Regions from separate parts of the Cellulosilyticum sp. WCF-2 genome, predicted to be linked through region 1. Evidence: a T-box and tRNA genes for the amino acid it is inferred to sense, from the RefSeq annotation. Region 1 holds a T-box; the other holds one or more tRNA genes.
What was found. The T-box of region 1 lies ahead of thrS (threonine--tRNA ligase). A T-box ahead of a tRNA ligase gene usually reads a tRNA of that ligase, here a tRNA-Thr.
Positions count from the first base shown of each region.

Region 2: it encodes a tRNA-Thr, which carries the amino acid that the T-box ahead of thrS (threonine--tRNA ligase) is inferred to sense. The anticodon was not compared.

Region 1 covers NZ_CP034675.1:849,111-853,330, forward strand. Annotated here, with positions in the region: gene EKH84_RS03775 (nitroreductase family protein) at 1-268, opposite strand, end outside; gene EKH84_RS03780 (ArsR/SmtB family transcription factor) at 307-684, opposite strand; gene EKH84_RS03785 (N-acyl homoserine lactonase family protein) at 695-1,516, opposite strand; T-box leader at 1,741-1,965, shown strand; gene thrS (threonine--tRNA ligase) at 2,045-3,811, shown strand; gene EKH84_RS03795 (DUF4830 domain-containing protein) at 4,080-4,220, shown strand, end outside.
Region 2 covers NZ_CP034675.1:2,608,543-2,612,762, forward strand. Annotated here, with positions in the region: gene EKH84_RS11555 (SDR family oxidoreductase) at 1-160, opposite strand, end outside; gene EKH84_RS11560 (ribonuclease J) at 363-2,021, shown strand; gene EKH84_RS11565 (hypothetical protein) at 2,047-2,250, shown strand; tRNA gene EKH84_RS11570 (tRNA-Thr) at 2,694-2,766, opposite strand; gene EKH84_RS11575 (lactate utilization protein) at 2,860-3,495, opposite strand; gene EKH84_RS11580 (LytR/AlgR family response regulator transcription factor) at 3,659-4,220, shown strand, end outside.

The sequences.
Region 1 (4,220 bases):
CTCCCCAATAACCACACATTTCCTCGAAATCTTTTCCTTTCTTTCCAACTATAGCAATATAGTTAGTTACATTTTTGAATGAACCATAATGTGCCATGAAACTATTAAAGGCATTGGGTTCATCTATACATAACTGAATATGCATACCACTTTGTTTATTACATTCATCTATATAGGCCCTAAGTTCATTAACTACCGTTCCTTCTATTTTTTGTGTTTTATAACTACGTACTGAATGTCTTTTTTGCATTGCTTCAACTAGATTCATTAATCATGACCTCCTTTAATTATTATTTATTTACTGTCTTATTTTGAATAATAGCTCTCATCACTTCGGGTATCAATTGGTGCAAAGTCCTGAACAACTTCATAAATATGATTCATAAGCTTTATTATTTTCATCCATTGTTCCTTGTTTGAATCCATATAATAATAGTTTTTAGTTCCCACTCTACGCATGTTGATAATGCCCGCTTCTTTTAGTAGCTGTAGGTGATGTGATACTGCGGGACGAGAAAGATTTGTCTTTTCTGTAATTTCACCAACTCTTATGCCGTCACAATTACTCTCTAAAAGTGTTAGAATAATTTTCTGCCTAGTTTCATCACCAATAGCAGTAAAGACCTTGCTGCATTGTCTAAATTCTGTTGCAATATTTGCTAACCTTTCTTTGCATTGTTCCATTTAGCTTCTCCTATAATTCAATAATGTGGGGTTTTACCTCGGGGTCATGTGTAGCTAATATCTCTATACATCCTTCTTTGTGAGACATTTCCCCTACCCATTCTAGAGTTTTTCTCATCTTTCTTTTATCAGATATAGGGCCCGGTAAACGTAATTTTTTCCAAGAATCTTTTGAGTAACCACAGTCTCCCGTTAAAAGAATAAATTTTCCGTTGTTTTGTACTAACGTTGCACTGCTTCCTTTAGTATGACCTGCTACATCTATCATTAATATACTCTCATCATTAAAGACGTCATAACTTCTTCCAAATGGCCCATATGATGAATTTTTCATCTCAAATGTGCGTATATTTACATTTTTCCATAGTCTTTTCTCATATCTAAGTTCACCCGTAGTTGCTGCTTGTAACTCTTCTTTAGAGGTAAGAATTTGCTTGGCATCTTTTACTAAATCTACACCGCTTATGTGATCAACATCCATGTGGCTTAAAAAAACATAGTCAAGGTCTTTAGGAGTAATGCCCAAGGATTGCAACTGCTCATCTATTGCTTCACCTAATGGAAGTCTAGCTTTACTTGCTATATTAAGCTTCCAGGACATATGTTTTCTTTGATTAACCCTTACATCTTTATGCCATCCTGTATCAATTAGTACTAATCCCTTTGGATGTTCAATAAGATAAGCTGATACAGGTAGCCAAATACGTTTTTTTGGATTTCGTAATAGGCCTGTATAAGCTATGGGATTTCTTGATATATATCTAAAGGGAACAGCGGGGTCAACATTTACTTCTCCTGTATGAAACACATGCACTTTTACCTTTTTCTCCATTAGTGACTCCTTTCTAGAAGACCATATATTCTAGTATGATAATGGTTCATATTTTTAAACGATTATAACATATATATCTTTAAATAGATCATTGGTAAAGAAAATCGAGACCATTCAAAAAATGTCAATTAGCTATGATTGGGAAGTAATGTTGAAAATATTATGAAATAAAGATAATATATTGACATTTTATGATGATTAGTTATAATAACCTTAATAACATAGGAAAAGCAAAGATGGAAAAGAGTAGACTTTATAAATCATCCAGAGAGAAGAATACTTGGTGGAAGTTCTTTATGAAAGCGTTTAGTTGAAAACCATTCCTGAGCTGTTGTGCTGAACCAATAAGTAAGTACATCCGTATGTCTGCGTTAAAGGCTAGGATTTGTTAGAATCTGAAGTGAAAAGTTAAGGTGGAACCGTGCACAGACTATAATTGCACCCTTAAATAAATGACTATAAGGTCATTTGTTTTAGGGTGCTTTTCTTATGTTATATATTTCAAGTTTGAAAAGGAGGACATAAGAAATGAAAGTAATAATGAAGGATGGTTTAGTAAAAGATTTTAAGTTCGAGGAAAAAGAGGGGAAGAATGCTTTTAGACATACAGCATCTCATGTTTTAGCACAAGCTGTTAAAAGGTTATACCCAACTACTAAGTGTGCTATTGGACCTGTGATTGAAGATGGGTTTTACTATGATTTTGAGTTTGACTTTGAATTCACAGTGGCGAATTTAGTAGAGATTGAGCAAGAGATGAGAAAAATCGTTAAAGAAAGTCTCTCCTTGCAAAGATATACTTTAAATAGAGAAGAAGCACTTGCACTGATGAAAGAGAAAAATGAACCTTATAAAATAGAGCTTATTAATGACTTACCTGAAGAGGCACAGCTTAGCTTTTATCAGCAAGGAGATTATGTGGAATTATGTGCAGGACCACATGTAACTAATACAAGCCTAATCAAGGCCTTTAAGTTAACAGCAACGGCTGGGGCGTATTGGAGAGGAAACGAAAAAAATAAGATGCTCACAAGGATTTATGGAACAGCTTTTCCAAAGAGTAGTGATTTAGAAGCCTATTTACAAAGCATTGAAGAAGCTAAAAAGAGGGATCATAGAAAGTTAGGAAAAGAACTAGGTTTATTTACAATTCTAGATGAAGGACCAGGTTTTCCATTCTTCCTGCCAAAAGGTATGATACTTAAAAATCTCTTAATTGATTATTGGAGAAAGCTTCATACGAGAGAGGGTTATGTGGAAATTAGCACACCGATGATGCTCAATAAAGAGCTTTGGGAAACATCTGGTCACTGGGATCATTACCGTGAAAACATGTATACCACAGTTATCGACGATACAGATTTTGCCATCAAACCAATGAATTGTCCTGGTGGTATGTTAGTTTATAAATTACAGCCTCACTCTTATCGTGAACTCCCTATTCGTATGGGTGAATTGGGATTGGTTCATAGACATGAAAAATCAGGAGCTTTACATGGTCTTATGCGTGTACGTTGCTTTACACAAGACGATGCTCATATTTTCATGACACAGGAACAAATTACAGATGAGATTAAAGGTGTTGTAAGACTTATTGATGAAGTGTATAGCAAGTTTGGTTTTAAGTATCATGTGGAGTTATCTACACGTCCAGAAAATAGTATTGGTAGTGATGAAGATTGGAATGTGGCAACTGAGGGACTCAAAAAGGCTTTAGATGAGATGCAGCTAGAATATGTGATTAATGAGGGAGACGGCGCTTTCTATGGACCAAAGATAGACTTCCACCTAGAGGATTCTATAGGTAGAACATGGCAGTGTGGTACTATTCAACTAGACTTTCAGCTACCTGTAAGGTTTGAAGCAGAATACATTGGTGCAGATGGTAAGAAGCATAGACCTATTATGATTCACCGCGTTGTCTTTGGCTCTATTGAACGATTCATAGGCATTCTAATTGAGCATTATGCGGGTAAATTCCCACTTTGGTTAGCGCCAGTTCAAGTAAAAGTGCTCCCTATTTCAGATAAATTCGCAGAGTATGGAGCTTCTGTCATGGCAGAATTACAAAAACAAGGTATCCGCTGTGAAATAGATAATAGAGATGAAAAGATAGGCTATAAGATTAGAGAAGCACAGCTTGGTAAAGTGCCTTATATGATCGTTGTAGGTCAAAAAGAAGTAGATAATAAGCTTGTTACAATTCGTAGGCGAGATGAAAATGCTCAAGAAAGCTACAGCATACAAGAGTTAATGCAGCTCCTGAAGAATGAAATACAGGGGGGAACTGTTTAGTAGGAGAAGTAGTAGTGATAAGAAATTAAGATAATAAACTAAGCTAATAAAGAGTGAATAAAAGAGAAGCTACATCGAGCACAGATTGCTTAATGTAGCTTTTTTGTGATGTTGATAGATGTAGAGAAAAAACATGTAGAGTCTTAAAGACTAAATATTTTGATAATATTGATAAACATTTTAGAGAATGATACGATATTTATATAGCATTAAGAAGATAATAAATGTATTGCTGGTGAGTAGTTCAGGATATACGAGGGGGAACGTAATGAAGGGGACAGTAAAAGTAAACTACTATAGCTTATTCATGGTGATAGCATTAGTCTTATTAATAGGATGTAATAAGCAAGAACAATCCATGGGAAGCAAGGAATCTATTGTAAGAAAACAAGGATTGGAGAAAGAGGTT
Region 2 (4,220 bases), 1.8 Mb from region 1:
TACCACTATCACCACCTGTAATAATAGCTACTTGTTCTTGGAGTAAACTACCATTTGGAAGAGTCGTTTCATCATCAAAAATGGGGAGTGGTTGCATTTCGTATTCAAAACCAGGATGCCTTGTTTGTTGTTGCGCTTTAAAATGGTTAGGGAAAGACATGACAATACCTCCTAAAAGTAATAAATGATTAAGAATAAAAATTCAAATTTAGTATGAGCTTAATGTAAGTATTTCAATATGGAAATTTTATCAAAGCTTAATGGCAAGTAACTTTATCATTTGTCTCATTTAAAAATAACACTACATACTTTTTTAGGAAAAAGTTATACTAAGTATAAAAGTAATAAAGCGAGGATGAAAGATGAAAAATGCTGTGAAAGTCATTCCTCTTGGAGGGCTTGGAAGTATTGGCAAAAATATAACCGTTATAGAGTATGAAGAAGAAATCATAGTGATTGACTGTGGCATGGGTTTTCCAGACGAACAAATGTATGGGGTAGATTTGGTTATTCCTGATATTACGTACTTATTACAAAATAAGAATAAAGTAAAAGGTATCTTTTTCACTCATGGACATGAAGATCATATAGGTGCAGTTCCCTATATATTAAAACAAATGAACATTCCCTTGTATGGAACTCCTCTTACTTTAGGCATTATAGAAAACAAACTCCAAGAACACGGTCTCCTAACAAAAAGTGAATGTCACTGCGTGGAAGCTGGTGACGTGATTGCTTTAGAACAAATAAAGGTAGAGTTTGTGAGAAGTACACATAGTATTGCCGGTGCGTGTTGTATTGCAGTGCATACACCTGAAGGAATTATTTTTCATACAGGGGACTTTAAAGTGGATTATACACCTGTTGATCAGAAGGGAATGGATTTACAGCGGATTGGTGAATTGGGAAAAGAAGGCATATTACTCCTTTTAGCAGATAGCACTAATGTAGAACGTAAAGGACACTCTCCATCAGAAGTAACTATTGGTAAGACCTTAGAGCGTTTATTTGACAATGTGAAAGGACGTATTATTGTTGCGACCTTTGCATCCAATATTCATCGTATTCAACAGATTATTAATGCAGCGGTGCTTTATGGACGTAAAGTAGCTTTTAGTGGCAGAAGTATGGAAAACATAACGAAAGTAGCCAGAAGTTTAGGGTATTTGAGTGTGCCAGAGACTACTTTAATAGAAGTTGAACAAATGAAGAACTACCCTAATGATCAAATGACTATTATTACGACAGGAAGCCAAGGGGAACCTATGGCAGCGCTGGCACGTATTGCCTTTGGAAAACATCGATTCATTCAAATAGAACCCAATGATTTATTTATTATCTCTGCTTCACCTATTCCAGGAAATGATAAATTAGTTTCAAAAGTGATTAATGAGCTTTATAAAAAAGGAGCTCAAGTCATATATAAGGATTTAGAAGAGGTTCATGTATCAGGTCATGCATATCAAGAAGAGCTTAAGCTCATGCATACTTTAACGCATCCGCAGTATTTTATGCCAGCTCATGGTGAATATAGGCATCTGATTCATCATCGCAATTTAGCAAGGCAAATGGGAATGGCTCAGGATAATATCTTTATTTTAGAAGATGGGGAGGTTTTAGAAGTAAGTAAGGTAACAGCTGGAGTGACCGGAAGAGTAAGGGCAGGAAATATTTTAGTAGATGGTATTGGTATAGGAGATGTAGGTAATATTGTACTCAGGGATCGTAAGCATTTAGCAGAAGAGGGGATGCTCATAGTAGTAGCAGCCATTGATTTAGAAACTTGCTCTATTATGAGTGGTCCTGATATTATTACCAGAGGCTTTGTTTATGCCAAGGATTCAGAGGATTTAATAGAAGAAGTAAAAGCTGTAGCTAATAAAGAATTAGAGATGTGTCTTGCTTATCAAATGACAGAATGGCATATTTTAAAAACGAGCATTAAAAAGGTGGTAGAGCAACTTTTATATGAAAAAACAAAAAGAAGGCCCGCTATTTTGCCAATTATTATGGAAGTTTAATATAGAAGGAAGAAAGGTGAGTAAAATGAAAGTTAAGATGGTCTGTACTAGAGATCAAGAAACAAAGGTAGTTGATTTACCCATGAGTGAGGAGGACTTACTTAAAATAAGAGCTACAGTTTTGGACCGTGATTCCATTGGATACATTGCAGGAGCGGATGTGAAATGTTATGACGAGACAGATAATGAAATAGAAAACATTTTTGAATTCAATAAAAGTCTTCAATAACTAAAAAGAGTCACAAAAAAGGGTATAAACATTTATTTTTAATGTTTATACCCTTTTTTATAAAGCTAGTAACTGGGCATTCATTTAAGTATATAACTGGTTAAATGGCTACGTTTAATAACCTGTAAGTAATATATATAGTAGTTATAAATACAATGTACATAAGAGGAAATTCGTATTTCTTAAAAATTTTTAATATCATTACGCTATACTCCTTAATAACTTATATATATACATAATAATATGAATCATTTTAATATTAAATGTATTTTCTTATAAAAATAAATTATAAGTCTGAAAAATTTATAAAGTAAGAATTTATAACAAATAGAGTCAATGGTACCTCTTATTAAAAAATACTGATATTATACGTCGATAAACATAAATATTTATTGACTGACAAAAAAGGATACAAGTAATAACTTGTATCCTTTGAATAGTAAAGCTCTCAACGGGACTTGAACCCGTGGCCTCCACCTTACCAAGGTGACGCTCTACCGCCTGAGCCATGAGAGCAGAGCGCTCTTTGTTAAGCGCTTTATTATAATAGCATGTAGGATGACGTTTGTCAACATTTACCTCTAGAAAAAATGGCTATTTAAGGGTTACTTAATAACCTAGATTTTCACCTACTAGAATGACTTTAATACGACCGGCTGGTTTACTATTACGTGTAATAACCGTTTGCATACAAATACAATCTGGACTTAAACAATCTTGACAAACACCAGTTAAAGCACAAGGTGTGTTTTTACTAAGGCGAATAGCGTTCTGAGGACAAGCTGCATTATGTATACGAGAAAGAGCTTCTGTTTGATTTCTAGCTACTTTATTCATGCCGGCAATAATAATGACTTGTTTAGGTCCATAAATAAGTGAGGCAACACGATTACCAGTACCATCAATATTGATAAGTTCACCCTCAAGAGTGATGGCATTTGTACTCATAAAATAGGTATCAGCAAAAAAAGCACGATGATAGAGTTCTTCTACTTGCTCATTAGGTACCTTGGAACGGTCTAATAGGGTATAACATCCTGCTGCTTCTAGAGCAGGAATAAGACCTATTTCAGCCAATGTCATAGAGCCACCCCAAGAAATAAGTTCACTATTTTTTAAAAGAGAAAATGCTTTTTGAATGGCTTCTTCCTTAGACGATACATAATGGCCTTCTATATGGCGCTTTTGTAAATTCTTTATAAGTGTTTCAGCGGTACGTTCATAATAAAGTGAAGTGATGGTCATATTTTAAACTCCTAAAAATAGTTACAGTTTATTTTATTATAACATAGTTATATAGCCACATGTAAACATAGTCGATGTTGTAATGTGTCAAATATGAATAAAATATGAATTAAAAATGTTGAAAATAATACAAAAATTGTATAGAATTAAATGGGGTGATTAGATGATTAACTTAATAATATGTGATGATAATAAGGATTTCTTAGAATCTGCCACGCTATATATTGAGTATTATCTATCAGTATTGAATGTAGATATTAAAGTTCATCAATTTTCGTGTAGTGAAGCTTTTATAAAGGTATTCAATGAAGTGCCTTATTTTTTTGATATAGTCATTTTAGATATAGATATGCCTGGAAAAGATGGAATAGAAGTTGCAAGATTAATAAGAGAGATTAATCAGGAGCTATTAATTGTATTTTTAACAGGGATAACGACACGGGTTTTTGAAAGCTTTAAAGTTGGTGCATTCAGATATGTACGTAAAAGTCATTTTAAAGAGGAAATCGAAGAGTGCATTCAGAGTGCTTTAAAAAAGATGAGAGCGCAGACAGAATGCTATATAATCAAAACAGAGGAAGGATGGATTAAATTATTAGTTAAGGATATCATGTATTTTCTGTGTGTCAACCGTCATGTTGAAGTACATACAATTCAAGCGTGTTATAAAACAACGATACGGCGTATGAAGGATGTTGAGGAGCAATTTGAAAATAAGGGTTTTA